Regions from separate parts of the Neorhizobium sp. PAMB6716 genome, predicted to be linked through region 3. Evidence: predicted binding sites of a transcription regulator. Region 3 holds the regulator's gene; each other region holds the start of a gene.
The links. Region 3 encodes PhoB, which activates phosphate uptake and scavenging genes when phosphate is short. Its sites were predicted from a motif close to TGTCATNNANCTGTCAT; they were not measured.
Positions count from the first base shown of each region.

Region 1: AC4CWH_RS07520 (acid phosphatase) is a predicted target of PhoB. The motif match lies at 5,207-5,223, and genes of this name have one in related genera.
Region 2: AC4CWH_RS09970 (esterase-like activity of phytase family protein) is a predicted target of PhoB. The motif match lies at 3,018-3,034, and genes of this name have one in related genera.
Region 4: phnF (phosphonate metabolism transcriptional regulator PhnF) is a predicted target of PhoB. The motif match lies at 2,321-2,337, and genes of this name have one in related genera.

Region 1 is NZ_CM177835.1:1,563,558-1,571,250, reverse strand. Features, by position in the region: gene AC4CWH_RS07560 (DUF2267 domain-containing protein) at 1-314, opposite strand, end outside; gene yidD (membrane protein insertion efficiency factor YidD) at 317-700, opposite strand; gene AC4CWH_RS07550 (iron-sulfur cluster assembly scaffold protein) at 705-1,148, opposite strand; gene folE (GTP cyclohydrolase I FolE) at 1,476-2,084, shown strand; gene hisI (phosphoribosyl-AMP cyclohydrolase) at 2,113-2,571, shown strand; gene AC4CWH_RS07535 (patatin-like phospholipase family protein) at 2,683-3,639, shown strand; gene AC4CWH_RS07530 (CBS domain-containing protein) at 3,671-4,105, opposite strand; gene AC4CWH_RS07525 (rhomboid family intramembrane serine protease) at 4,237-4,950, opposite strand; gene AC4CWH_RS07520 (acid phosphatase) at 5,374-7,305, shown strand; gene AC4CWH_RS07515 (PAS domain-containing protein) at 7,493-7,693, shown strand, end outside.
Region 2 is NZ_CM177835.1:2,033,945-2,041,637, forward strand. Features, by position in the region: gene AC4CWH_RS09955 (multicopper oxidase family protein) at 1-731, shown strand, start outside; gene AC4CWH_RS09960 (MBL fold metallo-hydrolase) at 761-1,672, shown strand; gene rnd (ribonuclease D) at 1,786-2,952, shown strand; gene AC4CWH_RS09970 (esterase-like activity of phytase family protein) at 3,118-4,476, shown strand; gene AC4CWH_RS09975 (adenylate/guanylate cyclase domain-containing protein) at 4,660-5,706, shown strand; gene ppx (exopolyphosphatase) at 5,719-7,239, opposite strand; gene AC4CWH_RS09985 (RNA degradosome polyphosphate kinase) at 7,246-7,693, opposite strand, start outside.
Region 3 is NZ_CM177835.1:2,898,134-2,905,826, forward strand. Features, by position in the region: gene argF (ornithine carbamoyltransferase) at 1-833, opposite strand, end outside; gene AC4CWH_RS14115 (aspartate aminotransferase family protein) at 887-2,083, opposite strand; gene AC4CWH_RS14120 (GcrA family cell cycle regulator) at 2,511-3,062, shown strand; gene phoB (phosphate regulon transcriptional regulator PhoB) at 3,222-3,905, opposite strand; gene phoU (phosphate signaling complex protein PhoU) at 3,932-4,642, opposite strand; gene pstB (phosphate ABC transporter ATP-binding protein PstB) at 4,696-5,511, opposite strand; gene pstA (phosphate ABC transporter permease PstA) at 5,525-6,847, opposite strand; gene pstC (phosphate ABC transporter permease subunit PstC) at 6,844-7,693, opposite strand, start outside.
Region 4 is NZ_JBZAYW010000002.1:346,716-354,408, reverse strand. Features, by position in the region: gene AC4CWH_RS20200 (heavy metal translocating P-type ATPase) at 60-1,904, opposite strand; gene phnF (phosphonate metabolism transcriptional regulator PhnF) at 2,384-3,127, shown strand; gene phnG (phosphonate C-P lyase system protein PhnG) at 3,149-3,610, shown strand; gene phnH (phosphonate C-P lyase system protein PhnH) at 3,610-4,182, shown strand; gene AC4CWH_RS20180 (carbon-phosphorus lyase complex subunit PhnI) at 4,182-5,264, shown strand; gene AC4CWH_RS20175 (alpha-D-ribose 1-methylphosphonate 5-phosphate C-P-lyase PhnJ) at 5,261-6,175, shown strand; gene AC4CWH_RS20170 (ATP-binding cassette domain-containing protein) at 6,193-6,999, shown strand; gene AC4CWH_RS20165 (phosphonate C-P lyase system protein PhnL) at 7,007-7,693, shown strand, end outside.

The sequences.
Region 1 (7,693 bases), 1.3 Mb from region 3:
GCGCTTGGCGTCGAAAAATTATGGTTGTGGCGCAGTGCCCGGACCTCGTCCATCATCGCCTCCCGATCCAGAAAAGGCTTGAGCGGTTCGCGTTTATCCCAGTCGCTGACGAAGATCGCGCGCAGCACTGCCGGCAAAAGATTGGCGAAGGTGATTGCCTCCTCCAATGTCAGCCGGCGGCGAAAGACCTGAAGAACGGCTTGCAGCATCGTGTAGCCCTGATGGCGAGTTTTTAGCAGTGAAATCGCCAGAAGGTCCTTCATGAAGGCTTCGAATTCGTCTGTGGCGTGGTGATATTCCATCGGGATCGGCATGGTCAGGAGGCTTTCGGGACTTTATTGCGATAGCGCCACGGCATGCACCAGCGCTGCCGGGCGGACAGTGTTTCCGGCACCGGATCGAGGCCGGATGCGCCGAAGGGGCCGCAGCTTACAAATCGTCGTGCCGTCATCCAGAAGCCGAACCACAGGCCGTGGCGGGCCACGGCCTCATAACCGAATTCCGAACAGGTGGGGATATGGCGACAGGAATTGCCGATGAAGCCCGAGAGCGTCAGTTGGTAGAGCCGGATGAAACCCATGCCGAGCAGACGTCCCGGGGTCTTTTTAAACGGTCCCTGCCAGTTGCGGCCGCGATGTCGGGTCTTGCGTCTCGGCTGCTCTTCGTCCTCGTCATCAAGCGCCTCGCAGTGGCGACACATGGGCTCAGCCTGCCATGGCGTGTGTTTTCGCCTCGATCTGGTCGAGACAGTCGATGACGGCATCGAAGGTCAGCATCGTGGAGGCGTGGCGGGCCTTGTAATCCTTCACCGGCTTCAGAATGCGCATTTCCTCGAAACGACCCTCCGGCCCTTCGCCACCTTCCTTCAGCATCGCCAGCATGGCGTCTCGGGCTGCGCGCACATCCTGAGGGGCCGCACCCACCACATGGCGGGCCATGACGGAAGATGAGGCCTGGCCGAGTGCGCAGGCGCGCACCTGCTGGGAAAAGTCGTCGATGACGCCGTCCTTCACCTTCAGGAAAACGCGCACCTTTGAGCCGCACAGTTTGGAATGCTTTTCCGATGTCGCATCGGCATCGTCCATCGGGCCGGTGCGCTCGATATTGCCGGCAAGTTCGAGGATGCGGCTGTTGTAGATATCGTCCATCATTGTTCTCTTGCGGGCTTTTTTGTCATCGGGGCGTCCGGGTCTTGCCGTGCCGCCCCATCTGCATGTGGATCGCGAACGGATTGTCTTTGCGCCGGCGCTGGTCGTGCAGTCCTTGCCACTATATATGATGATCCAAGCCCGGCGCATCAAGACGGAAAGTTTTGGCTGAAAGGGTTGCGAAAGCGGTAGGCTTTGTCTTGTAAAAACCGATCCGCAGGGGCAGAAAGCCCGTAACGCCTGACGGCACCGGCGAATGTAAAACCGGACAGCCAGCCGACGGGCTTTGGTCAGGTGCGGCCTTGAACCGCATCAGGAGACGAGAAGATGGACGCCATCGTGAAAAATTTCCCCGCCGGCAACAGCGAGGATCGCCCGACCCAGCAGGAAGCCGAGGATGCCGTGCGCCTTCTGCTGCGCTGGGCCGGCGACGATCCGAGCCGCGAAGGCCTTATCGATACGCCAAAGCGCGTTGCAAAATCCTATCTCGAGCTGTTCAGCGGTTATGGCGAGGACCCGCAAGAGGTGCTTGGCCGGACGTTTGAAGAAGTGGCAGGTTATGACGATATCGTGCTGGTGCGCGATATCTCGTTTTATTCCCATTGCGAGCACCACATGGTGCCGATCATCGGCAAGGCGCATGTCGCCTATCTGCCGAAGGGCCGTGTGCTGGGTCTGTCCAAGATCGCCCGGCTGGTGGAGGTGTTCGGCCGTCGCCTGCAGACGCAGGAGGCCATGACCGCGCAGATCGCCCATGCCATCCAATCGGTGCTGCAGCCACGGGGCGTTGCTGTCATGATCGATGCGGAGCATCTCTGCATGTCCATGCGCGGCATCCAGAAGCAGGGTTCCTCGACGCTCACCACCACCTTTACCGGCGACTACCAGAACAATGCCGCCGAGCAGGCGCGTTTCCTCACCATGATCCGGCAATGACCGGATAAAGTCCGAAGGCAGTTTTTTGATGACGATCGAATTTGACGAGGCGCCGCTCGACAAGGCGGCGCTGGAGGATGCCGGACCGTTTACGCCGCGTTTCGATGAGGCGGGCCTTGTCACCGCAATCGTGACCGACATCCGCGACGGCCACCTGCTGATGGTCGCCCATATGAACCGTGATGCGCTTGCGCTGACCATCGAGACCGGTATTGCCCATTATTACAGCCGCTCGCGGGCAAAAATCTGGAAGAAGGGCGAAACCTCCGGCAACCTGCAGAATGTCGTCGAGCTTCTCGCCGATTGCGATCAGGATGCCGTCTGGCTGAAGGTCGCGGTCGCTGGCCACGATGCCAGCTGCCACACGGGTCGTCGCTCGTGTTTTTATCGTGCCGTGTCTCTGGTCGATGGCAAGCCGCATCTTGAAGTCATCGATGAACAGCGGCATTTTGATCCAAATGCTGTCTATGGCGGCACGCACGCGTAAACGGCATTTGATCCCGGTATCGGCGCGCGGTCACACAATCAACGAATTCTAAACCAGAACGGACGTTAGATGGATGTCCGGGTGATGTTCAGCTAAAGGACGGATGCAGGCATGCTGAACTGGAGTTGGAATCGCGGCGATGTGCCGGCAGCAAATGCAGAGGGGAGCGCGAAAACGCCCTCGGCTTTGCCTGCCCCCGAAAAACCGGTGCGCAAGGCAAAGCTTGCGCTGGCGCTGGGGGGCGGGGCTGCGCGCGGCTGGGCCCATATCGGTGTGTTGCGCGCACTGGAAGAAGAAAACATCGAAATCGGCATGGTTGCCGGCACGTCCATCGGCGCGCTTGTCGGCGGCTGTTATCTGGCTGGCAAGCTCGATGCACTCGAAACCTTTGCCCGTTCGCTCACCGTGCGCCGCATTGCCGGTCTTCTCGATCTCACCATTGGCGGCGGTGGGCTGTTCGGCGGCCTGCGGCTGACCAAACGCATGCAAGAGGATCTCGAGGACATTGCCATCGAGAACCTTGACCGGCCCTTCGTCGCAGTCTGTACCGAACTTAACACCGGCCACGAAGTGTGGATCACCAGCGGCTCGCTGATCACAGGCATGCGGGCATCTTATGCCCTGCCCGGCATTTTCGAGCCGGTCAAATGCAACAACCGCACGCTGGTCGATGGCGCCCTGGTCAATCCGGTGCCGACCTCCGTCTGCCGCGCCTACGAGCAGCCGCTCGTGGTAGCCGTCAACCTCAACTATGACATCTTTGGCCGCTCGGCGGTGGTCAAGCACAATGCCAGCGTGTTGCCGGTGGTCGAAGGACAACACACGAAGGTGCGTGAGGCCCGGATCGGCATGACGAGCGTCATGGTGCAGGCCTTCAATATTATCCAGGAGCGCATTTCGCGGGCACGCCTTGCCGGCGATCCGCCGGATCTGGCGCTGCATCCGCGCCTCAGCGACATCGGCCTGTCTGAATTCCACCGCGCCGGCGAAGCAATCGACCGCGGCTACAAGGAAACCAAGGCGCGCATCGGCGAGTTGAAGCGCATGCAGGATGTGTTTGCCAGCTGACGGCCATTTCCGGCCGCCCGCCGCAACAGAATCAGCCGGCGATATAGGCCATCATATGCTCGGTTTCGGCCTCCACCTCGCGGATGCGGGCTTTTACCACGTCCCCGATCGAGATGATGCCGACGAGCTTGCCGCCCTCCTCCACGGGAATATGACGGAAGCGGCCGGTGCTCATGGTTTCCATCAATTCGTTGAGGCTGGTGTCTTCGCGACAGCGAATGACATTGGCGGTCATGCCTGAAGAAACAGGCTTTTGCAGGCCATCCGCCCCATCGGCTGCCACCACGCGCACCAGATCGCGCTCGGTAAATATGCCGGCAATGCGGCCTTCAAGGCTGGTCACCACGACCGCGCCGATTTTGTTTTCAGCCAGAATGGCAGCCACTTCGGCCACTGTTTTTTCCCGGCTGACGGACATCACGTCACGGCCCTTGGCATCCAGAATGTTCTTGACGGAGACAGGCATCAATTCCTCCTATTGACTATGTCTGGATGCGCCGTCGGCTAAACTCCCCACTGCTTTTGGCGCACCCGGATAGGAATGGTGCGCCCGCTTCAAAGGCTTTGCAACAGTCAACTGCCTGCAGACGGCATTTGTTAAGCAATCTCTTTTTCACCGACCAAAGGATCGAACAGGCCAAACAGCAGGTAGCCGAACAGAAAACCGCCGATATGCGCATCCCAGGCAATGGCGCCGGCATCCGAGCCGACCAGCGGCATGCCCAGAGCCACCAGCACGTTGCCCAGAAACCAGACCACGGTAAAAACCAGAACCGTGCGGTTCCTCAGCGCCGACACAATGCCCTGGCGCGGCAGGAAATTGGCCGAATCGCGGCGCATGCCACCGCCATGTTTGGGAAAGGCGAAACGGCACGCAGCGCCCATCAGGGCTGAGACGACACCCGACGCACCGATCAGCAGCGTCTCCTGCCCCCAGTTGAGGCCCGCGTGGAAAAAGGCGGCAGCGGCTGCCGAACAAATCCAGAAGGCAAGATAACGCCAGAGCCCGATGCGGCGCACCACGGGCGCTCCAAAGGCGGTCAGCCACAGGCAGTTGAAGATCAGGTGTTCCAGGCTGCCATGCATCAAGGAGTAGGTGACCGGCGTCCACAGCCATTCCAGCCCCTGATCGGTCAGCGGATAGACATAACGCAGCGGCGTGAAGGCCATCTCAAACAACATCAGCTCGCGCCACTGGTCGCTGAGCAGATAGGTATCGACCAGATAGAGTACGACCAGCACCGCAAGGGTCACAACGAGCGGTGTCGGCAGATTGAAGATCGGTTGGGCCGGCGCGCGCGGCCGCTCCATGCCTTGCCCCACTGCCGGCCCCACATCCGGCCCAGTATTCGGGACAGAAGCCGGCGGACGGCCTGCGTTATGCGGTGGCTGATCGCCTGACCCTGGTGTGTTCGGCGAATCGTCCATCTGCGCGTCCTTCCCGGTTTTGATGACAGTCATATAAGCACGCCACGGCATTTGGGAAAGGTAACAAGACCCTCCGCTTCAACGCTGCTTCCTGAACAGGCCATGCACAGTTCGCGCAAAATCTAAGTCATGCTCCGATTGTAAGAAAACTGTCGCACGCATGATCTAAAGGCGGGCTTCCGGGAATGCCCCGTGCCCGACCGCCGGGATATTGCCGACACCTTAATGCCCGACCCGTCCGCCAGGCGACCGGTAAACCACGCATGCGTGCATCCTGTCTGCCGTCCTCCTCAGAAAGGCCCCATCATGAACTGCCGCGTTCCGTCCCTTGCCGGCCTTACCCTTTCCCTTCTCCTATCCACAGCCCTTGCCCCGGCGTTTGCCGATCCGATCGTGCTGCTGCCGGCACCAGCAGGAGTTGGTCATGCCGACAGCGCCAATCCGGCAGAAGGCGTTGCGGCCTATGTCGATAACGGTGCCAGCAATCAGCGCGGCGATGCCTGCCTTTCGACGCTGGAAACCAATGCCGGCGTGCGGCTATTGTCCGGCTTCCTTGATCTCTGGACACCCCGCACACCCTTCGTCGATGCCGATCAGGATGCGCCGGCGAAGGACGGTTGCCCCGCCATTGCCAAATCCGACTGGGACGGGCTGCCGCGCAGCGCAACCGATGGCACGATAAAGCAGCCGGACGTTCATGCCGCCAATATCGGTTACGTGATCCGGACGACGGCTGCCCATACGCCCGAAACCGATCTCGAAGCCTATCTCGATGACCGTCGCGGCAAGAGCGTCAGCATCACCGACGGGCTTGGGCCGCTCGCGGATGCCTGGCGCAAAGGCGTTCAGCAGACGACGACCATCACCGCCATGCCCGCGGATGCGACAAGCGTCAAATATGACGACAAGGGCAACAATCGCGGCGTCGGCAGCAAGGACGGCAATGCCACTATGGGCAAGGCGGTCGATCTGGTGGAGGCCGGCAGCAAGGATGGCTCCACCGAACCCGCCAAACGTTATTACAAATATGCCCGCCCCTACCGCTGGAGCGAGGATGTGCGCGTTGTGCCGGAGCTGGAGCCGGCCAAGAGCACCAAACCCGCCGGCGATGGCGGCTTTCCGAGCGGCCATACGGCCGAAGCCTGGCGCGATGCGCTTGTCATGGCCTATCTGGTGCCTGAGCGCTATCAGGAGATGGTGACACGCGCCGTGCGCATGGGCGAAAACCGCATCCGCGCCGGCATGCACCAGCCTTCCGATGTGATCGGCGGGCGCATGCAGGCAACAGCCGTCGTCGCCTATAATCTCAACCGGTCCGATTATGCCGTGTTGAAGTCGCAAGCCTATCAGCAGACCCAGGCTTTTCTGGCCAGCGAAACCGGTGCTGCAGATTTTTCCGGCCTGATGGCGCTTGCGCATTCCGCCTCGGCCGGCACGGACCGGTTTGCCGACCGCGCCGAAAATGCAGCCTTCGTTGCACCCCGCTTCACCTACGGCCTGCCGAGGATTGGCGCCGGTGATGCCGCAGCGGTTGTTCCGAAAGGCGCTGAAGTGCTGCTCGAAACCCGCCTTCCCTATCTCGATGCCGCCCAGCGCCGTGTCGTCCTCAAAAGCACGGCACTTGGCGGCGGTTATCCGATCATGAGCGATGCGGAAGGCTGGGGGCGCCTTAACCTGTTTGCCGCAGCCGACGGCTTCGGTGCCTTCGATGGCGACGTCACGGTTGCCATGGACGCCGCAAAGGGCGGCTTTAATGCCGCCGACAGCTGGAAGAACGATATCGCAGGCGGTGGCAGGCTGGTGAAGACGGGAAGCGGTGCGCTGACGCTTTCCGGCCAAAACAGCTTTTCCGGCGGCGTGATCGTGGAAGGTGGCGCGCTCGTTGCGGCTTCACCAAGCGCCTTCGGCACGGGCGATCTTTATGTCGCCGGCGGCCGGGCGGTGGTGGCGGGGCCGAAGCTTACCGTGTCCGGCAATTTCGTGATGCGCAAGGCAGGCACCCTTGAAGTCACCGTGTCCGGCAAGGAGGGCGGCCTGACGATCGGCAAGAATGCCGCAATCGAAGGGGGAGTGCTGCGGGTTAAGCTGGCTGCCGGTTACACGCCGTCTGCCGGCGACGAACTGTCCGTGATCCGTTCCGGCGCTCTCGAGGGCCGCTTTGATGACATCGTGGTCGAGGGTCACGAGACCGTACCCGTCTACGGCAAGGCCGGCCTTTCGCTGCGCATCAAGGGCTGACTGGAGGCGCGCGCCCCTTCCGACACCTTCGGCGGCTCGCACCCTGCGGGCCGCTTTTCTCATGTGTCCGCCTTATTGTCTCATCCGTCACCGTCTCCGCCGGTGCTGTGCCGGTCTCTTGGCACGATTTTCGCTCCTTTCATATTTGTGGCGGAAATGCGTCACGAACCGCTTCGGAACGAAACAGATGGTGCCAATGCGAAACGAGCGCAGCAAGGAAATCTTCAGCTATTGGGACAGCTTACGTCTCGGCGAGGCTGTTCCGACACGCACGCAGATCAATCCCGCAGCCTTGCGCCATCGTCTTTCCGATCTTTTCATCCTCGACCAGGAAGGCGGCAGCCTCAAGTTCCGGCTGGCGGGAACGCGTATCTGCGACCTGTTCGAC
Region 2 (7,693 bases), 860 kb from region 3:
TGCGCATCGCCGACACCGACGTGACGCGCCTCTACCAGCTGTCGTTGTCGGGCGCCAAGGCCCTCATCGTGGCGCTCGACGGACAACCGCTGCCGCAAGCCATTCCCCTCGACAGCCTCGTCATCGGCCCCGGCCAGCGGCTGGATCTCGTTCTGCTGATGCCGGAGAGCGAGGGAGAGATCGTGACGCTCACCGACACAAGACCCTCCACCGCCAAGGCTGTGGCGACCTTTCGAAGCGTCGGTGCAAACCTGAAGCGCAGCCTTGGCGACGTGCCGCCGCTGGCGCAAAACCCCTTCGAAAAACCGGACCTTTCATCGGCTGAGGAAATTCCGCTGGTGTTAAGCGCCACCGCCGAAAATGCGGCGCGTGATTCGATCTGCGGCACGCTTGGTTATTCCTTCTGGGCGATCAACAAGGTGCCATGGCCGGGTGACACTGCCGATCCCTCCGCGCCGCTGGCCGAGATGAAGCTGGGCAAAACTTACGTGTTCAACCTCACCAACAACACGCCGCACCTGCACCCGATCCATTTGCATGGCATGAATTTCCAGGTGGTCGCGTCGTCCGCGCGCGCGGTCACTCCGCTGATATCAGATACCTATCTGGTGGCGCCAGACGAAAAGGTGCAGCTTGCGCTGGTGGCCGACAATCCCGGCGACTGGGTTCTGCATTGCCACATCATCGAGCACCAGAAGACCGGCATGACGAGTTATGTCCGGGTTGTCTGATCCCTGTCTCCAAGCCTGTGGATGCCGCCATGACGGACCTCTGCGCCACCCTTCGCATACTCGAGCCCTATCCGGGCCTGTTTGCCTATTATGACGGCCGTATCGCCGGCAAGCGCCTGCACGGGCCGGAGCGCAACTGGCTGGATGACGGCGCCTATGCGTTGGGGATCGCCAGCTACGCGCTCGTTTCGGGCAACGAGGCGCTCGTCTACGATACGCATATGTCGCTCGAACACGCCCGTGCTATCCGCAGCCATCTCGAAGGGCGCGGCGTCTCCCGCCTCACGGTGATCCTCAGCCACTGGCACACCGACCACATTGCCGGAAACGCCGTTTTTGCCGATTGCGACATCATCGCCAACCGGCTGACGCTGCAGGCCATAACCGATAACGAACAGGCGCTCGCCGCCAAGGACCCGCCGATCCATCCGGTGGTGATGCCGAACCGCATCTTTGACGACAGGCTGGAGCTTCGGCTCGGCGGGCGGTCGGTGCATCTCCTGCAGTTCGATATTCATAGCGCCGATGGCACCGTGCTGTGGCTTGCCGACGAACAGTTGCTGCTGGCCGGCGATACGCTGGAAGACACGATCACCTATATCTCCGAACCTTTGGGCATTGCCCGCCATATCGAGGAACTCGACCGCCTCTCAAAACTGCCGATCAGGCGCATCCTGCCCAATCACGGCAGCGAGGAACGCATTGCAGACGGCGGATACGGGCCCGCGTTGATCGACGCCAACCGCGCCTATCTCAAGCGGCTGCTGGAACGGATCGCCGATTCTCAGATCGACACGATGCGACTTGAAGAATTTGTGGCGCCGGAAATCGCAGAGGGTTGGATCGACTATTTCGCGCCCTACGAGATCGTTCACCGCGACAATATCGAGGCGCTGCGTACCGGCCGGTCGGATGAGGATGCCCCGGTTACCGCGGAATAATTGCTGCGACTTTGCAATGATGGTGCGCAAGACTTCCGTCTCTGTTGACATCGGCAGGTGAAAGGGAAAGGAAGGTTAAACGATCTTTCCTCTGTGCCTGACGACCGAAGCTGATGATTGAAACAACTGCCGCTCTTCAAGATGCCTGCCGCAAGCTCGCCCAATCCGAATTCGTCACCGTCGATACGGAGTTTTTGCGCGAAACCACCTTCTGGCCGATTCTCTGCCTCATCCAGATGGCAAGCCCGGATCTCGAAGTCATCGTCGATCCGATGGCCAAGGACATCGATCTGACGCCCTTCTTCGAGCTGATGGCCGATACATCTGTTGTCAAGGTGTTCCATGCGGCGCGCCAGGATCTGGAAATCGTCTATCACCTCGGCAAGCTGATCCCGCATCCGATCTTCGATACGCAGGTCGCCGCCATGGTCTGCGGTTTTGGCGATTCGATTTCCTACGACCAGCTCGTCCAGCGCACCAAGAACGTCCAGATCGACAAATCATCGCGTTTTACCGACTGGAGCCGCCGGCCGCTGTCGGACAAGCAGCTGGATTATGCGCTGGCCGACGTCACCCATCTGCGCGACATCTATCTCAGCCTCAAGGCAAAGCTCGAAAGCGAAGGCCGCACCACCTGGGTTGCCGAGGAAATGGCGGTTCTCGAATCGACCGAGACCTATGACATGCATCCCGACGATGCCTGGCTTCGGCTGAAATCGCGCCTGCGCAAGCCGCAGGAACTGGCGGTGCTGAAATATGTCACGGCCTGGCGCGAACGCGAGGCGCGCAGCCGCAACGTGCCGCGCTCGCGCGTGCTGAAGGACGACGCAATCTTCGAAATCGCCCAGCAGCAGCCTCGGGACAGCGAGGCTCTCGGGCGCCTGCGCACCATTCCCAAGGGCTGGGAACGTTCGTCGTCGGGCACGGCGATCCTCGATGCCGTCAACACCGCCCTTGCGCTTCCGAAAACCGACATGCCACAGGCGCCAAAACATTCGCATACGCCGGAAGGCGCGCAGTCCGCTGTCGAGCTTTTGAAGGTGCTGCTGCGCCTGATCTCTGAAAAACATGGCGTGGCGGCAAAAGTCATCGCCAACAGCGACGATCTCGACAAGATCGCCACCGAAGGCGAAAAGGCCGAGGTGCCGGCCCTTTCCGGCTGGCGGCGCGAACTGTTCGGGGAACCGGCCCTGAAACTCATTTCCGGCGAGGTCGCCCTGCGCTTCATCGACAAGAAGGTCGAGACCGTGGACATGGCTGCCGGATCGGTGCCAGCCTGATCCCGCCCGGCCTGTTCAGGGCCGGCAAACTGCCCGCATGACCCAGTTGGCCAGGCAAGCGGTTCTGTCATTGAAATTTCATCGGAATTTCAATCAGGCGTGATGGTGGCGTCATCTGCTGCACGTAGGAGGAGATTGTTCTCTTCTCTCATGCACAGGTGTTCCATGATCCGAACTCTCCTTGCCTCCGTCGCACTGGTTGCCGTTTTGGCGGTACAGTCCCACGCCGAAGAAAAGGCCTTTCCGGCCAAGCTCGTCTCGCAGGCCGTGCTGCCGGCCAACACGATGATTGCAGCACCCGCCGATGCTCCGGCAACGCTCAAGACCTCCGGTAAGTTCACCACCGCCGACCGCAAGCGCACCGAAAAACTCGCCAGCATTCCCGGCAAGGACGGCGTGCGCCTCACCGGTCTTTCGCTGCCCTTCGATGGCCAGCCCCTGCAGGGTTTTTCCGGCATCAAGACGATGGCCGACGGTACGTTCTGGACACTCTCGGACAACGGTTTCGGCTCGAAAAACAATTCGAGCGACACCATGCTGATGCTGCATCACATCAAGATCGACTGGGCCGCCGGCAAGGTGGAACGTCTCGGCACCGTGTTCCTCTCAGACCCGGACAAGAAGGCCCCCTTCCCCATTGCCATGGAAGGCGCTGACAAGCGTTATCTCACCGGCGCCGATTTCGACGTCGAATCGATCCAGCCGGTGGCAGATGGCTTTTTTGTCGGCGAAGAATTCGGCCCCTACGTGCTGAAATTCGACATCGAGGGCCGTCTGACCGATGTCATTGCAACCGTGGTTGATGGCAAGCCGGTGACCTCGCCCGACAATGCACTGGTGAGCCTGCCGGCCAACCCTGCGGCAAAAATGCCGGTGTTCAACCTGAAGCGCTCCGGCGGCTTTGAAGGGTTTGCGATGTCGAAGGATGGCGCCAAGCTTTACGGCCTGCTGGAAGGTCCGCTGTTCCTGGAAGACGGTTCGGTGGAAAAGACCGACGGCCAGACGGCACTGCGCATCATCGAGCTGGATGCCGCCTCCAAGGCCTGGACCGGCCGCAGCTGGCTTTATCCGCTGAGTGAAGGCGGCGTTGCCATCGGCGATTTCAACATGGTGGATGCCACCACGGCCCTCGTCATCGAACGTGACAATGGCGCCGGCTCCCCGTCCAAGGCCTGCGCCGACCCGAAGAAGCCGGAGCCGACCTGCTTTGATGCACCGGCCAAGCACAAGCGTATCTACAAGATCGAGATGTCGGATGAAAACGTCGGCAAGGCCGCCCGCAAGATCGGTTATATCGACCTCATGAACATCGCCGATCCCGACAAGAAGGCCATGCAGGGCAGCGAGAACGGCGTCTACACCATGCCCTTCGTGACGATCGAGAATGTCGATGTGGTGGATGCCACCCACATCATCGTCGGCAATGACAACAACCTGCCCTTCTCGGCCGGCCGCGCGCTGGACAAAGCCGACGACAACGAATTCGTGCTGCTCGACGTCGGCACGTTTCTGACGGCCAAGTAAGCCTCTGGAAAGACTGACAATGGGCGCTGCCTGCCGGCGCCCATTTCTGCACTTGCGCGAACCGGCCGGTCCCTTATCGTGGCGTGACCGGCGTCGACCTCACAGTGGGATCCCGCCCGAGGGAGACCGTGCCACGGGAGGCTCATGCGCGAACCTGTCAAAACAAGCGTGCACGGGAGGCCGTTGTTTCGGGTCCTGCGTTGGACACTGCTGATCGCCATCATCGCCTGTACGGGCGTGATCTACATCCTGCTGTTTGAAGCGCGGGGCCCGCTCTATATCGGCTCCATCTATGCACTGGCCTGCAGCCTTCCGCTCATTGCCTTCGAAAGCGGGCTGCTGATGCCGCGACTGCTGGAACGTGTGCGGCGACTGGCCACTCCCGCTTACATCCTCTCCAGCCTTGGCCTCTTTTTCATCCTGTCCGGCAGCGGCTTTGCCTTGACCGGCGCATTGATGAAGACACTTGGGCTGCTCGACGCCGGCTGGAAGGATGTGCTTCTCATTCGCCCGCCGGCGTTTCTTTACACTCTGGTCATGTTCTTCTTCGGCATTACCGTCCTGCGCATCCGCCAATTGCTGGGGCGCCGTGTGTTTCTGAGCCTGCTGACCGGCCGTTACCGGCACCCGGTCGAGGAGGAGCGGGTGTTCCTGTTTCTCGACGTCGTGGGCTCGAGCGCCTATGCCCGCCAGTTCGGCGACCTCAAGGCGCAAGCCTTCCTCGGCGCGGTGTTTGCAGCCCTTGCCCAGCATGTCCGGCACCACCAGGGCGAGATTGACGATTATGTCGGCGACTGCGCCATCGTCACCTGGGCGATGAAGGAGGGTGTGGAAGAGGCACGCTGCGTGCGGTGCCTCTACGACATGCTCGACGAGATCGACCGTGACCGCGACTGGTGGGTGGAGAAGTACGGCCTTGTTCCGCAACTGTCGGCAGCGCTGCATGGTGGCTCTGTCGTGACGGCAGAGATTGGCGTCTTCCACCACAAGATCACCTATTTCGGCGATGTCGTGAACACGACCTCCCGCATCGAGAGCCTCTGCAAGACGCTGAAGCAACCGCATCTGGTGTCGGCTGATCTTCTTCAGCGGCTGGTCTTGCCGCCGGATGTGGTGGCAGAGCCGCAAGGGGAACATATGGTCAAGGGCCGCGACGAGCCGGTCGGCGTTCTGGCCTTGCGGCGGATGACAGCTGGCGCAACAGGCGCGGACCTGCCCCGCGCCTCCTGACCGAACCGGCGTCTATTCGAAGACGAAGGCCAGCCGCTTGCCGGTCAGCTTCGAGAGTTGCTGCAACCGGCCATCCAGCCGCTCGCCGGCAAAATCGGCATGCTCGTGCGGCACGACAAATTCCAGATCGAGATCCGGATTGCTGGACCGGCGGAACGACAGATGGTCGACGATGCCGGGCATCGAGGCCGAGAAGAGATAAACGACGCGCAGCAGGCCGCCGAGCAGTTTTGCAAGGCTGAGCAGGCGCGGCGTGGAAATCTGCGACAGCGGGCCGGTGGCGCCGTCGTCGTGCAGGCCTTCGAAACGGTAATAATTGGCGAGCGCCAGATAGGCCCGACCGGGATGCGTGATGCCGGCAAGCGAGGAATGGGCAATCAGGTTCAGCGCCTGCAGGCCCCGGTAATCGGGATGTGCGCGCCAGCTGATATCGGCGAGAAGGCAGGCCGCCTGGCGATAGCGGGTTTCTTCCTCGGTTTCCTCGATGCCGAAATGGGCGACCATGCGGCCGGTCCAGTCGGCAAGCTCGCGGGCATGTTCGGGTGAGCGGGCACGCAGGATCGCCAGCTGGTCTGCCGCCACCAGCAGCGGGTCCAGCTGCTGTTCGTCATCCGGCAGCTGCGCGTAGAGATAACCTTCGCGCACGCCTTGCGCGGAAAACACCACGCGGGACGGCTTCATGGCGGACAGCACTTCCTGCATGGCAATCGCGCCGAAGGGCAGAAGCGCCCGGCGGTTCTTGGACACCGACTGCCAGGCACCGTCCTTGCTGTCCCTGGCGGTCAGCACCAGTTCGAGGAAATTCTGCATGTCGGCCAGCGGCAGCTCATAACCCTGCATCATGTGCAGCGGATACTGCGTCATTTCCATGTGCAGCTTGGCGATGTTGCGCCACGTGCCGCCGACGGCATAAAAGATGCGCCCCTCGCCGCGCGAAAGAAGCTTTGCATCCTTCAGCTGGGCGCGCGCCAGCGTGCGCGCCTTGGTGAGCGAGCCGCCGGATGTTTCCGACAGGCGAAGCCCGCCGAGCGGAAGCGTGATGCCCTTGCCGCATTCGCGGCCCTTGACGTCAATGAGTTCGAGCGAGCCGCCGCCGAGATCACCGGCAATACCATCAACGCCGTTGAAGCCGCTGATGACGCCGAGCGCCGAATAATAAGCCTCTTCCTCACCGGAGAGAACCTGCACGGGCTGGCCGAGAATGGATTGCGCCTCGGCGATGAAGGCCGCGCCATTGCTTGCCTCGCGGGCAGCAGCGGTTGCCAGCACGAAGATCCGCGTGGCCCGCGCCTGATCCGACAGCGCACGAAACCGATGGAGGGCATGCAGCGCGCGCGCCACCGCCTCCTCGTCCATGCGCCCGTTGGAGCCGAGCCCCTTGCCGAGACCGCACAGAACCTTTTCGTTGAACAGAACGGCAGGCGCGCGCGACAGGTCTTCGTAAACGACCAGACGGACCGAGTTGGAGCCGATGTCGACAACGGAAACAGGAGCGCTTCCGGGGAGACGCCCCTGAGCTTCAGATCGTACCATGCATCACTATTTCTTGCGTCCGGACATGACGCCGGCAATGAGCTTCGGCGCACTTGACTTCAGGGCTTCCCCACGCCCCGAAAGGCTGGGATTGGTCATAAAATAGTGTTGCGCGTTGAAAGGTTCCTCGCCCTTTCGGACTTCCATACGGCGCGACGTTCCATCGGCCAATATCTCGTAGCTCTGCTGGTTGTCAATCAGGTTGCCCAGCATGATCTGCGACAGCACCTGCTCATGCACAGTCGGGTTGATCAGCGGCACCAGCGTTTCGACGCGCCGATCGAGATTGCGCGGCATCATGTCGGCCGAGCCGATATAGACGAGCGCGTTTTCCGACGGCAGGCCCTGACCATTGCCGAAGCAGAAGATACGGCTGTGCTCGAGGAAACGCCCGACGATGGATTTGACCCGGATATTGTCGGACAGGCCGGGCACCTGCGGGCGAAGGCAGCAG
Region 3 (7,693 bases):
CCGTCGATCACCTCGTCGGTCACCTCTTCGCCGCGATGCGCCGGCAGGCAGTGCATGAACAGTGCATCGGCATTGGCGCGCTGCATCAGCTGGCTGTTGACCTGGTATGGCTGGAAGACATTGTGGCCGCGCGCCTTGTGTTCCTGGTTCATCGAGATCCAGGTATCGGTCACCACCATGTCGGCGCCATCGACGGCACGTTCGGCATCATGGAACAGCTTGACGTCGCCGCCATTGTTGCGCGCCCAGTTGAGATATTTGTCGGAGGGTTCAGAACCCAGCGGCACGGCCATGTTCATCTGGTAGCCGAAACGGGCAGCGCCTTCCACGAAGGAATGCAGCACGTTATTGCCATCGCCTGTCCAGGCGAAGGTCTTGCCCGCCACCGGCCCGCGATGTTCCTCGAAGGTCAGGAGGTCGGCCATGATCTGGCAGGGATGCGTTTCGTCGGTGAGACCGTTGATCACAGGCACTGTCGCGTGCTCTGCAAGCTCCAGCAGGCGCGTGTGGTCGGTCGTGCGGATCATGATGGCATCGACATAACGCGACAGAACCTTGGCGGTATCGCCAATGGTTTCGGCACGCCCGAGCTGCATTTCCGTGCCCGACAAAAACAGCGTTTCGCCGCCCAGCTGGCGCATGCCGACATCAAACGAGACGCGGGTGCGCGTAGACGGCTTTTCAAAAATCATCGCCAGCATCTTGCCGGCCAGCGGCTTGTCCGCCGTGCCGGCCTTGGTGGCCTGCTTGCGGGTGCGGGCGTCATCGAGAATGGTGCGCAGCTCCCCGGACGAAACGGCCGAGAGATCGAGAAAATGCTTAGGTGATGCCATGGTCCAATCCATCGGGGCGCCGTCCGGCGGCCCTTGCGTTACGAAAGAGCCCGTCAGGCCGTTTTCTTCAACTGTTCGCGGCTGAGCTTTTCGGCCGCACGCTCGATGCGCGCAATGCCCTCACGGGCCTCTTCCGCCGTCACCACCAGCGGCGGCAGCAGACGAATAACGTTATCGCCGGCGGGAACGCCCAACAGATGTTCCTCGCGCATGGCCAGCGCCAGTTCGCCGGCGGGCACGCGGGCTTTCACGCCCAGCATCAGGCCTTCACCGCGGATTTCCTCGATCACATCGGGGAAACGGTCCTTGAGCGAGGCAAGGCCCTGGCGGAAAACCAGCGCCACGTCGCGCACATTGTCGAGGAAGCCATCGGCCAGCACCACGTCGAGCACGGCATTGCCGACAGCCATGGCGAGCGGATTGCCGCCATAGGTCGTGCCGTGAACGCCGGGCTTCATGCCGGAGGCGGCCTCGGCGGTGGCAAGGCAGGCGCCGAAGGGAAAACCGCCGCCGATGCCCTTGGCCACGGCCATGATATCGGGGGTAATGCCGGTTGCCTCATAGGCAAAAAATTTGCCGGTACGACCAACGCCGGACTGCACCTCGTCAAACATCAAAAGGATGCCGTTGTCGTCGCAGATCTGGCGCAGTTCACGCAGGAATTCCTTCGAGACCACACGGATGCCGCCCTCGCCCTGGATTGGCTCGATCAGCAGCGCTGCGGTGTTTTCGGTGATGGCCGCCTTCAGCGCGTCCATGTCGTCAAACGGCACCTGGTCGAAACCGGGCGCCTTGGGCCCAAAACCTTCCATGTATTTTTCCTGGCCGCCGGCAGCGATCGTCGCAATCGTGCGGCCATGGAAGGCGCCTTCGAAGGTGATGATGTGGAATTTTTCCGGGTGGCCCTTGGAATAATGGTAACGACGCGCCGTCTTGATAGCGCATTCCAGCGCTTCCGCACCGGAATTGGTGAAGAACACCTTGTCGGCAAAGGTCGCCTCGGTCAGGCGGCGGGCAAGCCGTTCCTGCTCGGGAATTTCATAGAGATTGGACAGGTGCCAGACCTTGTCGGCCTGGTCCTTCAGCGCCGCGACCAGATGCGGATTGGAATGGCCGCAGGAGGTCACGGCAACGCCTGCGCCGAAATCGAGATATCGCTCGCCCGTTTCCGTCACGAGCCAGACGCCCTCGCCGCGCACGAAACGCAGCGGAGCCCGTGCAAAGGTGTCGAAAAGTGCGGCTTCAGCCATGGCGACATCACTCCTTGGGCAACGATAATCCCTTGTGGCGGCACGGCCGCCGGAATTCAAACCAGAAACTAAAAATGCCGCCTTAAGCGGCGGCTGGCGCACTATCGGCATTTCAGGATCAACTGTCAACAAATCGCTTGAATTTCAGGGGATTTCCGCTGCGTGAGGCTGGCTTGCGCGAAGCTTTTGCGCTGTGACAAAAAAGACTCGCCTTAAAAGCAAGTTGGGGAAAACCCTGAAATCGATTCGCCGCGATTCCGCCGACTCTTGTCAGCGAGTCCCGGGGTCGATAGGTTAAAGATCAATTACTAGACTGCATGCGGCGGAACTAGTCACCAAGCACATATATATGGTATGTCCGGCAGGAAATCTTCCCGCCGGCAGGTGAGCGATTCTGTCCGCACAGCCCCTACGGCGGAGAGATGGCATGAACTGGACGGACGAGCGCGTCGAGAGACTAAAGCGGCTTTGGGCCGAAGGCCTGAGCGCAAGCCAGATCGCAACACAGCTGGGCGGCGTCAGCCGCAACGCCGTGATCGGCAAGGTACACCGTCTCAACCTGCCAGGCCGCGTCAAGGCCGGCGGCACGCAGGCAACGGCGCGCACCGCGCCCAAGCGCACCACCTCTGCTCCGCGCGCGCCGAACTTTGCGGCCCGCACCACGACCAATCCTGCCCGTACCACGCCCCATGCGGTTGGTGTTGCCGTGGTAGCGCCGGAAGTCGAGGCCGTACAGCCGACGGAATTCCGCGCCCCGAGCAATGTCGTGGTGCCGATGTCGCGTAAGCTTTCGCTGACGGACCTGACGGAACGCACCTGCAAGTGGCCGATGGGCGATCCCCTGAAGGACGACTTCCACTTCTGTGGTTCGGATTCTGCCGATACCTCGCCCTACTGCAAATATCACGCTCGCCTCGCCTACCAGCCGGTCAACGAGCGCCGCAAAGCTGCCAACATCTCGGCTGCCGCCCGCGCCTGAAATCGTCTTCGAGCGCTTGCCGCTCAGCAATCTGAAAACGGGCCTCGCGCCCGTTTTTTTGTGCCTGGAGACACTTTGAAAAAAGCCGACAGAAAGAACGCCCGAAGCACAAGCCGCCGGGCGTCAAAACCGTGTCTCATCAGAAGTGACGAACGCGCGTTAAGCTTCCATCGAATATCCGGCGCCGCGCACGGTGCGGATCACATCCTGCATGTTGGAAAAGTTGAGTGCCTTGCGCAGGCGCCCGACATGCACGTCGACGGTGCGTTCATCCACGTAGATATCATGGCCCCAGACGCCATCGAGCAGTTGCGAGCGCGAATAGACGCGGCCCGGCGAGGCCATCAGAAATTCCAGGAGGCGGAATTCCGTTGGCCCAAGCCGCACTTCACGGCTTTTGCGGTGAACGCGGTGTGTCTCGCGGTCCAGCTCGATATCGCCGCAGCGCAGAACGCTGGAGAGAACCTCCGGGCGGGCACGCCGCAGCATGGCCTTCACCCGTGCCATCAGTTCCGGCGTCGAGAACGGCTTGACGACGTAATCGTCGGCACCGGTGGCAAGGCCGCGCACCCTCTCGCTTTCCTCACCGCGTGCCGTCAGCATGATGATCGGCAGCCGTTCGGTTTCTGGACGCATGCGTAAGCGCCGGCAAAGCTCGATGCCCGATACGCCCGGCAGCATCCAGTCGAGGATCAACAGATCCGGCAACCGCTCCTGGAGGCGGATTTCCGCCTCGTCTCCGCGCAGGATCGTCTCGACCTCGTAGCCTTCGGCCTCGAGATTATAGCGCAGGAGGACGCTGAGAGCTTCCTCGTCCTCCACAACCGCAATTTTGGGCAGCATGGTTCAGGCACTCCGTCAGTATGGCCTTACTCGGCCACAGCACCAAGCGTGTTGGACGTATCGTCCTTGGGGCGCTCGCCTTCAGGCTGGGCACCTGTTGCGATGTAATAGATGGTCTCGGCGATGTTGGTGGCATGGTCACCGATGCGCTCGATGTTCTTGGCGCAGAACAGAAGATGCGTGCAGCTGGTGATGTTGCGCGGATCTTCCATCATGTAGGTCAACAGCTCGCGAAACAGCGAGGTGTACATCGCGTCGATTTCCTCGTCGCGCTGGCGGATGGCTTCGGCCTTCTGCACGGAACGGCTGGAAAACACGTCCAGCACTTCCTTCAGCTGCACCAGCGCAAGCTCCGACAGGTGTTCCAGGCCACGGGCAAGCTTGCGCGGCACGCCGGTGCCCTGCACGGCGATGACGCGCTTGGCGGTGTTCTTGCCAAGGTCGCCGACGCGCTCCAGATCGGCAGCGATCCTGAGCGTGCCGATGATTTCGCGCAGGTCCGCAGCCATCGGCTGGCGCTTGGCGATGGTGATGATCGCCTTTTCCTGGATCTCGCGCTCGGCGTGATCGAGGATCACGTCGTCGGAGATGACCTTCTGGGCAAGCGCGCCATCGGAATTGACCAGGGCGCGCACGGCATCGCCGCACATCTGCTCGGCAAGGCCGCCCATTTCGGAAATCCGGCGGTTCAGATATTTCAGGTCTTCGTCATAGGCCGAAAGGATGTGCGAAGGCATATTTGGCGTCCTCGGATAGGGGTGTCAGCGCAAGGGCATGGGTGTAACGGCAATCAGCCGAAGCGGCCCATGATGTAGTCCTGCGTACGCTGATCATCCGGGTTGGTGAACATCTTGTCCGTATCGTTCTCCTCGACCAGCTGGCCGAGATGGAACATGGCGGTGCGCTGCGACACGCGGGCCGCCTGCTGCATCGAGTGGGTGACGATGACGATGGTGTAATTGCTGCGAAGTTCGTGGATCAGCTCTTCCACCTTGGCCGTTGCGATCGGATCGAGCGCCGAGCAGGGCTCGTCCATCAGGATGACCTCAGGCGAAACGGCAATGGCGCGGGCAATGCAGAGGCGCTGCTGCTGGCCACCGGAGAGGCCGGTGCCGGATTCCTGCAGGCGGTCCTTTGCCTCGTTCCAAAGGCCCGCACGCTGCAGGCTTGCCTCGACGATCTGGTCCATATCCGCCTTGTTGCGGGCAAGACCGTGGATGCGCGGGCCGTAGGCGATGTTTTCGTAGATCGACTTCGGGAATGGGTTCGGCTTCTGGAACACCATGCCGACGCGGGCGCGCAGTTCCACCACGTCGATCGACGGATCGTAGATATCGTCGGCATCGAGCGTGATACGCCCGGTGACGCGGCAGCTTTCGATCGTATCGTTCATGCGGTTGAGGCAACGCAGGAAGGTGGACTTGCCGCAGCCCGAAGGGCCGATCAACGCCGTCACCGTGTTCTCGCGGACATTGAGATTTACGTCGAAGAGGGCCCGCTTCTCGCCGTAATAGACAGAAACGTCCTTGCCCACCATCTTGTAGGAAACGTCATTCATTTTCTGATCCAGAGCCTTTTCAACTGCTGCTTCCGACATCATGTTCATGGTCCGGGTCCTTCTACCAACGCCGTTCGAAGCGACGACGCAAGAGGATTGCGCCAACATTCATTGCGATCAGGAACAGGAGCAGGATGATGATTGCTCCCGAGGTGCGCTCCACGAAGGCGCGTTCCGCCTCGTTAGCCCACATGTAGATCTGCACCGGCAAGGCCGTCGACGGATCGAGCGGCGTGGTCGGGTAGTTGGCGACGAAGGCGACCATGCCGATCAAAAGAAGCGGCGCGGTTTCACCGAGCGCGTGTGCCAGACCGATGATGGTGCCCGTCAGGATGCCCGGCATCGCAAGCGGCAGAACGTGGTGGAAGATCGTCTGCATCTTGGAGGCGCCAAGCCCGAGCGCTGCTGCCCGAATGGACGGCGGCACAGCCTTCAGCGCCGCACGCGTGGCGATGATGATCGTCGGCAGTGTCATCAGGGTCAGCACCAGGCCGCCGATCAGCGAGGCCGAACGCGGCAGGCCCATGAAGTTGATGAACACCGCAAGACCGAGAAGGCCGTAAACAATCGAGGGAACGGCCGCCAGATTGTTGATGTTGACTTCGATGAGGTCCGTGAAGCGGTTCTTCGGCGCAAACTCTTCAAGATAGATGGACGCGGCAACGCCGATGGGCAGCGCCAGTACCAGCACGATCAGCATCATGTAGAACGAGCCGATCAGGGCGACACCAACACCGGCTGCTTCCGGACGGCTGGAGGCGCCGTTCACAAAGATGCCCGTGTTGAAATGCTTGGCAAGCGTGCCGGCCTCGGCCATCTGCTTCATCCAGCCAACCTGCTGGTCGGAGATCTTGCGGTTGCTCTCGGTCACGTCGAGATCGATCTGCCCCTTGAAGGCGGAGTCGAGATCGCCGGCTGCCAGAAGACGCACACTCTGCGTCGTCCCGATAATCGAGGGATTGGCAACCACGAGGTCACGCAGCTGGGCACGCACGCTGTCTGACAGCATCTGGCCCACTTCGCGCATCTTGGTGCGGTCGTTTTCGGCAACACCAAGCACTTTGGCGAGCGCATTGCGGGCCAGCACCGGATAGTTCGCCGTGAGGAGTTTCTGCGGATTGGTTGCCCGCTCATTGTTGGGATCGATCACCTGCTCGGAAAACTCGATCGGCACCGTGATCATCGTCTGCTGGAAAGCTGTATAGCCCTTGGAGACGACCGAGGTCAGCAGCATGAACAGGAAGATGAGGCCGAAGAGAATGGCGGCGATACCATAGGCGCGGAAACGACGTTCGGCGGCGTAACGACGCTTGATGCCGATGTCGCGGCGCACGCGGGGGCGTGCGGCGGCCGGAGTGGCCGAAGGCGTGACAACCTGGCTCATTCGTACTGCTCCCGGTATTTGCGCACGATGTAGAGCGCGTAGATGTTCAGGCAAAGCGTGATGGCAAACAGCGTGATACCCAGCGCAAAGGCAACCAGCGTCTGCGGCGAGGTGAATTCCAGATCGCCCGTCAACTGGTTGACGATCTTCACCGTCACCGTTGTCATCGGCTCGAAGGGATTGAGCTGCATGCGGGCGGCAACACCGGCGGCAAGCACCACGATCATGGTTTCGCCGATGGCGCGCGAGGCGGTCATCAGGATGGCGCCAACGATGCCCGGAAGGGCGGCCGGCAGGATGACGCGCTTGACCGTTTCGGATCGTGTGGCACCAAGACCGAGCGAACCATCGCGCATGGCACGCGGCACGGCGGTGATGATGTCATCCGACAGCGAGGACACATACGGGATCAGCATGATGCCCATGACGAAGCCGGCGGTCAGCACGCTCTGCGCCTGGATAAAGCTGGTATAGTTTCCGGTGGTCAGGCCTGCGATCTGCGCGGAGATATCGCGCAGGAAAGGTCCAACCGTCGTCAGCGCGAAAAAGCCGTAGACGATGGTGGGAATACCGGCGAGGACTTCGAGAAGCGGCTTCACGATGGCGCGCAGGCGCGGCGAGGCATATTCAGCCATGTAGATGGCCGAGAACAGGCCGACCGGCACGGCAAACAGCATGGCCACAAAGCCGATATAAAGCGTGCCGAGCAAGAGCGGAATGAGGCCGAACTGGCCTTCCGAGCCACCGGAACCGGCCGCTGCAAAACGCGGATCCCACACCGTTCCGAAGAAGAATTCCCAGGCCGGCACGGCATGGAAGAACTGCGTCGCTTCGGTGAGCATCGAG
Region 4 (7,693 bases), on a different replicon from region 3:
GATCAACAAATCACACCAGGGCAACGGTACAATAGCCCCACAGTCTTGGACAACAATATCTATCGAAGCGCTCTCAAGGCGTTCAGAATAACCGCGACGTCGATCACTTCCTGCGTCAACGCCCCCTGAACCGGCGGCAGATAGCCGAGGCTGGCGAACGCCATGGCGCAAAGCGATAGTCCGAGACCCGCTACGACACTTTGTAGGGCGATCGCACGGCTGCGGCGCGCGACCGCCATGGCCTTCACCAGCGGCGCGAGTTCATCCACCAGCAGAACCACACCGGCCGCTTCAGAGGACGAAGCGGTTCCGTGTGCGCCCATCGCAACGCCAACATCGGCGGCGGCAAGCGCCGGAGCATCGTTGACGCCGTCCCCCACCATCATGACCGGGCCGTTGACGATCTCGTTGCGCACTGCGGCAACCTTGGCGTCCGGCGACAGATCGCCCAGAACGAGGTCGAAGCCAAGTTGCTTGCCCACTTTCGAGGCGATGTCACTGCGGTCCCCGGATGCCAGCACCAGCCGCCGGACCCCGGCCCGTCGCAATTCATCCAACATCGGCTTCGCGTCGGCACGGACCTGATCCTGCAGCACGATGATGCCTGCCACCTTGCCATCGATGCCAACCGCCACGGTCATCGCAGCAGGATCCATATCCTGCAGCAGATCATCCGCCCGAATATTGCCGCTCTTACCCGCAACGAAACCATTCCCGCCAACAAGGATCTGGCGACCATCCACAAGTCCCTCGATACCAGTTCCGGGTGTTTCCACCACCGCAACCGGGACGGACAGAATCAGCCCACCTGCCTGTGCGGCCTTGATCAGGGCCGTTGCAACGACATGGCCCGATGCCTGATCGAGACTGGCTGCGGCTTTGAGGACATCCGCCTCTGCAAAGCCAGCGCGCGTCCTGATCTCGGTGATGACCGCCTGCCCGTGCGTGACTGTTCCGGTCTTATCGAGGATCACGGTCCGCACCCGCGACAGCGCCTCCAGCACACCACCACCCTTGACCAGAACCCCCATACGGGCCGTGCGCGACATTCCCGAGATGAGCGCAACCGGAACGGCGAGGATAAGCGGACAGGGTGTCGCGACAACAAGCACGGAGAGTACGCGGATCGTGTCCTGCGTGAGAAACCAGGTGATTGCAGCGATCGCGACCGTCAGCGCCAGAAAACCGATCGCGTAGCGGTCTGCCATGCGCACCATTGGCGCCTTGCCGGATTGAGCTGCCTCGACCAGTCGCACGATGCCCGCATACGTGCTCTCGGCAGCCGGGCGGATTGCAACAAGCTCGAACGCAGCGCCGGCAGAGGCTGAACCGCTCAGCGCTTCGCTGCCTTTCAGAATGGTCTGCGGAAGAGATTCGCCCGTGAGAGCCGACAGATCGAGTACGGCAACATCGCTTGCCACGCGACCATCGACCGGCAGGACATCACCCTGGCGAATGAGAAGCCGGTCTCCCGGTTTGATATCAGCGATCGGCACCTGTTCCAGCGCGTCACCAGCAAACCGCATGGCGGTTTGCGCGACGCGGCCCATCAGCGCCGTCATCTCCCTCTTTGCCCGACCCTGCGCAAAATCCTCGAGAAGCTGCCCGCCCGCATACATCATTGCCACGACATTCGCCGCCAGGGGTTCACCAAACGCCAAGGCTGCGGACATCGAAAGCGCAGCCACGATATCAAGCCCGATATCACCCTTTCGCAGAGAGATGACGATCTGGGCGAACAATCCCAGCAGGACAGGTGCGGTCGCTGCGGACCAGACCCAGCCAGCCTCCACTGGCTGGGCAAACCAGTACAGCAAGCCACCGACCAACAACCCCATTGCGGCAATTCCGATCAATATCCGGGACTGCTGGCGATGGAGGATTTCTCCGATATGAAGCGTCATTGCTTTTCCTTGTGCCCCAAGGGCGGCGTGACTTCATCTAGGCCTGCAATTGCACCTTACCGCTCCTTTCCTCCGATCCATTTGATCTTGATCCTGACGTCGTCTTCGCGGCTGAAGTTTTCGTAGCGGCCGCCGCAACAGTCATATCAAGGCGACCAACCAGCTATTTGAACTCGCCTGCGAACCGGGGTAGGGCCGCAGAACATGGCTCTCATCAAACACATAGCCATGGCCCTTGTCCGAAACCCGAACGACAAGCACAGCCTCAAGGTCAGGCGCAAAAAGGCCAACCCGAATGACGAATACCTCCAAAAGCTCATAGCCCAGACGGAAAATTAACCTGAAGCGATTCCCTTCGCCCCAGACAACCAATTGGAAGCGACTTAGGCTGGATCAGAACGCTCTCAACCCGATAGCGTCATCGCCACGTCATACGCATGCGCTACACACGATTCATTCGAATGAATCGGACGACGTGCATGCAAAGAGACAGTTGGCAGATCATTCGAGACCGCTTGGCCGGCGACATCACCTCGGGCAAGCTTGCTCCTGGCGCGCGCCTGCCGACAGAACCGGAGCTCTGCGTGGCATTTGGTGTTGGCCGGCATTCGGTGCGGCGGGCTGTTGCCTCTCTCGCGGTGGAGGGCAAGCTCCGGGTCGAGCAGGGACGTGGGACCTTCGTTGAAGCGGCGCCGCTCATCATCTATAACATCAGCCGGCGCACCCGCTTTCGCCAGAACCTTCTGGAACAGGGTATTGCGCCCGCAGGCGAACATCTTTCGGCCGAGATCATACCGGCACCGGCAAGGGTGGCTCAGGCGCTTGGTCTTGCCGAGGATACGCTCGTTCACCGCATCATGCGCCGCGGCTTTGCGGACGGAGTGCCGATCAGTCTGGGAATGGCCTTTCACGAAGCGGCACTTTTCGCCGACCTCGGCGCCCGACGCGCTGCGGGCACCTCCGTAACTGAAATCTATCGCGATCACGGGATTACCGACTATTTCCGCAAGCGCACGACCATCTTCACAAGGCGGCCGGAACCCGATGAGGCAAGACTGCTCAGCCAGCATGTCGATCATCCCGTTATTGTGCTGACTAAGACGGACGTAACCGCCGACGGCCGAGCGATCGGTTACTCGGAAGCAGTCTGGGCCGGAGACCGCGTGCAGTTCAGTTTTGATACCCTCGACGACCCAGACCCCTCCCCGTCCTCCCGCGACTAGGTTCGGTCCGCGAAAGGAATAATGATGATTGATGAAATGACCGGCGTCGCCAACACTGGAATGCCTTGCCATGCCCATCTTCTCGACACTCTGGCGCGTGCCGATGACGGCGCGCTGAAGACCTTCGCCGAGGACGTGCTTCCCCTGCTTGGCGAGATCGAAGTGGTTCAAAGCCGCACCGGGCTTGTCATGCTCCCCATGCGCGACACCGTTGCCGGCACCGATTTTCATCTCGGTGAGGTGCTTGTCGCGGAAGCCCATATCCGGGTCAAAGGCGGGGAGACCGAAGGCTATGGCATGGTCATCGGCCGCGATCTTGAGCGCGCCATGGCTATGGCCGTGATCGACGCCGCAGCGATGGCGGGAGCGGACAAAGAGCGTCTCGCGCACTTCGTCGAGGCGCAAGCTACGCGCATTTTGACGGCCGACGAACAGCGTCTGCGTGCAGTTGAAGCGACACGCGTCGAGATGGAGACGTTCTGATGACGATCCAAAGTCCCAAAACGCACCCTGATCTTTTCGTGCCAGTTCGAAATCTGTCCGAGGCACGCGCAAACGCCACCTATGAAGCCCTGATGTGGGCGCTCGCGCGGCCTGGCGAGATCCGGTCGTTGCCGGGTAGCGATCCTTACGCGCTTGCAGAAACCCTTGTCGATCGGGAATGCCGGGTCTTCGCCTGTGATGACAGTCTCTCCGAAAGGATTGCCGCAACCGGCGCCTATCTCACGCCCGCGGCTGAGGCAGATCACGCCTTCCTTGCGCTCGATACGCCAGACGGTCTCGCTGCACTGCGCGACGTGCCGACCGGTTCGCATCTCTATCCGGATGAAGGGGCAACCGTTTTCGCTCCAGCCGATATCGGAAGCGGTCGGGGTCTCCGGCTGTCAGGCCCCGGCATCGAAGGCGCCGTGGAGATCTGGATCGGCGGCATCCCGGACGAAGTCTGGACGATCCGGAGTGCCCGCTGCGAATATCCGATTGGCTTCGAACTCTTCTTGATCGACGGCGACAGAGTGCTCGGCCTGCCGCGATCCGCAACGATTGAGGTGCTGTGATGGCCTATGTGGCGACCCGTGGCGGTGAGCGCGCCATAGAACAGTCCGAGAGGCTTTATCGTGCCGGTCTCGGCGACATCGATGCACAGCGTGTGGCGGCCATCCGCCAGGCGCTGCCCTGGCTGATCGACCGGGTGATGGGCGAAGCCTCGCTCTATGAGCCGGATCTGGCAGCGCTTGCGCTGGCACAGTCCGGCGGCGATCTGTACGAGACGGTTCTTTTGCTGCGCGCCTGGCGCACCACCCAGCCGCGGCTTGCGATCGCAGAGCCGGTCACGCAGGAGAGCCTGTTTACCGTGCGGCGGATCTCTGCCGCCTTCAAGGACATTCCGGGTGGTCAGATCCTAGGTCCGACGCTTGATTATTCCCACCGCCTGCTGGCAACCAGCGTGTTGGAGGGGCAGCCGTTTGTTCCAACTCCGGTGGAACCCGCCGCCAGTCCCGCGCCGGCCCATCAGCCGTCTCTTGCGGCCTGGCAGAAGGCCGTCGGATTGGTTGCCGATGTTTCCGCCACGCCCGTAGCCCCGGAAGACATTCCGGACCTGACCCGGCAACCGCTGCTTTTCCCCGCAAAGCGGGCGCATACGCTGCAGAGCCTGGCAAGGGCCGATACCGGCGGGGTGTTGGCGCTCGGTTATTCGGCCATGCGCGGTTACGGCAATGCCCATCCGACCGTCAATGAACTGCGCCTCGCCGAGGCAGAGCTAAGGGTACGCCACCCGCGCGGCACGGTGTTCTCTGCCGGGCGCGTGAAAGTTTCCCAAGCTGAGGTCACCAACAAGGGGAAGTCGGGCAAGCTCGAACTCGGCTTCTGCGCGACGCTCGGTTGGAACGAGGTCAAGGTTATTGCCGGCGCAACGCTGGATCTTAACGCGCCGGCCGCGCCAAAAAACTCGCCGGTCAACGAGGAGTTCTTCCTCTACCACACAGAGCCGGTAGAGGCCTCGGGCTTCTGCATCCACTTCAAGCTGCCGCATTACGTCACCTTCCAGTCCTCGCTGGATGCGCTGCGCGACGCCAAGGCCGGGACGGCTGCGCCTGCCACATCCTCAACCATCCAGCGCCAGGAGGAGCCGGCATGAGTCTTTCAAACCTCACCAGGCCATGGGAAGCCTTCAGCTACGGCTTCCTCGACGCGTCCGCCAAACGCGAAATGCGTCGCAAGATGCTGAAGGCGATTGCGGTTCCCGGCTGCCAAATGCCCTATGCCAGCCGCGAAGTACCCATCGCCCGAGGCTGGGGAACCGGCGGATTGCAGGTAACGCTGACACTGATCAAGCCGTCGTCGTCGATCAAGGTCATTGATCAGGGCGCCGATGACGGCGTCAATGCCGCCTCGATCCGCCGTTTCATCGCCCGCGTCTCTGGCGCCTCCGAGACGATGGATACGCTGGAAGCCTCCATTCTACAGAGCCGTCACCGTATTCCCGAGGAAAAACTGCGGGACGACCAGATCCTGGTGCTGCAGGTTCCAAACCCGGAACCGTTGCGCCCGGTGGAGCCCAACATGTCGACGGCACGCGAAATGCATGCAGATGCCGATTACAGCCGGCTGTGGCTGACCCTCTACGAGCAGATCGTGCGCTCCGGCCGCATCATGCAGGGCGCCGCCTATCCGGCGCTGGTCAATGGTCGGCATGTGATGACACCATCACCGATCCCCCGCTGGGACGTACCAAAGCTCCACATGGCGCGGCACCTCACCTTCCTCTCCGCCGGTCGTGAGAAGCGGCTGTTTGCCGTGCCACCGTTTACCCGCGTGGAACCGCTGGTCTTCTCCGACGTGCCTTACAAGGTGGAGGACCACGCAAGCCTCACCTGCGACCGCTCCGGTGTGAAAGGCTACTTCATGAACGAGATCCCGAAGGACGACGGGACGTCGGCGCACGAACTGTCGGACAGCCAGTTCGGCGTCAAGGCGATCCGCCGCGCCGAGGGCGAGACGGTTGCGACAGGCGACACCTGGTACACGAATGGAAAGCTCACCCCATGACGCTTCAGGACACGCACATGACCGCTGCTTCCCTGCAGCAATTGCCGCCGCAGCTGATGACCACGCCGCCGCTGCTCTCGATGACCGATATCGGCAAACGCTACGGCGACGTCGTCGCCCTTCAGGATGTGTCGGCCAAGGTCTATCCGGGCGAGGTGCTGGGTATCGTGGGCGAGAGCGGCTCGGGAAAATCCACGCTACTGCGGATGATGAACCTGGAGGATACGCCCGACAGCGGAGACTACAGGCTCGACCTTCCGGGCCTGAGCGGCAATCTCTTTCACCTTGACCGCTTCGAGCGCCGCATGCTCTGCGCCCGCCGGATCGGGATCGTCTATCAGAACCCGCATCTCGGCCTGCTGATGACCTATACCAGTTCCGGCAATGTGGCGGAACGGCTGCTGATTGCCGGCGAGCGCAGTTTCGAGGCCCTGCGCGGACGGGCGCGCGAGGCCCTCGACGCTTCCGAATTCCCTCTTTCCCGCATGGATGCGCGGCCGATGGAGCTTTCGGGCGGCATGCAGCAGCGCGTGCAGCTTGCCAAGGCCATCGCGCTCGAGCCCGCGCTTCTGTTGCTGGATGAGCCGACGACCGGTCTCGACGTCAGCGTCCAGGCACTGGTGCTCGATACCCTGAAACGGCTGCAGCGTGACCGGGCGATCACCATGGTAATCGTCAGCCATGACCTTGGCGTCATACGAACGATGGCGGACCGGGTTATGGTCATGCGGCGCGGCCGTGTTGTGGAGGAAGGGCTGGTCGACCAGGTCTTCCAGGACCCGCAGCACGAATATACCCAGCAACTTGTCCACGCGAAACTGTGAGGTGGTGATGCAGCCCGTTCTCGAAGTCGAAGGTCTCGCCAAGACCTTTCACATGCATCATCTGGACCAGCGCCTGCACGCCTTTTCCGGCATCGGTTTCACGCTTCACGCCGGCGAGTTCCTGCTCCTCAAGGGGGCGAATGGTGTGGGCAAATCGACGCTGCTGCGCACGCTCTATCGCAGCTATCTGCCGCGCTCCGGCCATGTCTGGTATCACACGGCAGAGGGGCGGATCGATCTCGCCTGCGCAGCCGATGTCGATATCGCCCTGCTCAGACGCCGCGAGATCGGTTTCGTCACGCAGTTCCTCATCGCTCGCCCGCGCGTCGCAGCTGAAGACATCGTTGCCGAACCGCTCCGTCAGGCAGGCATTGCACCGGCAGAGGCGCTGAACGAAGCGCGCCGCTGGCTCGAAGCATTCGGCGTCAAACGTGATCTCTGGCGCGCCTACCCCACCACCTTTTCCGGTGGCGAACAACAGAAGGTGAACCTGGCCCGTGCGCTGATCCTGCCGCAACGCCTGCTGCTGCTCGACGAGCCGACAGCCTCGCTCGACGTCAATGCCCGCGCCGCGCTGGTGCGCCGGCTTGCCGATCTGAAGGCACTAGGTGTTGCCATGATCGGCGTCTTCCATCATCCCGGCGACGTGGCAGGCCTCGTCGACCGCGACATTGAACTGAAAGCCGAGGAGATA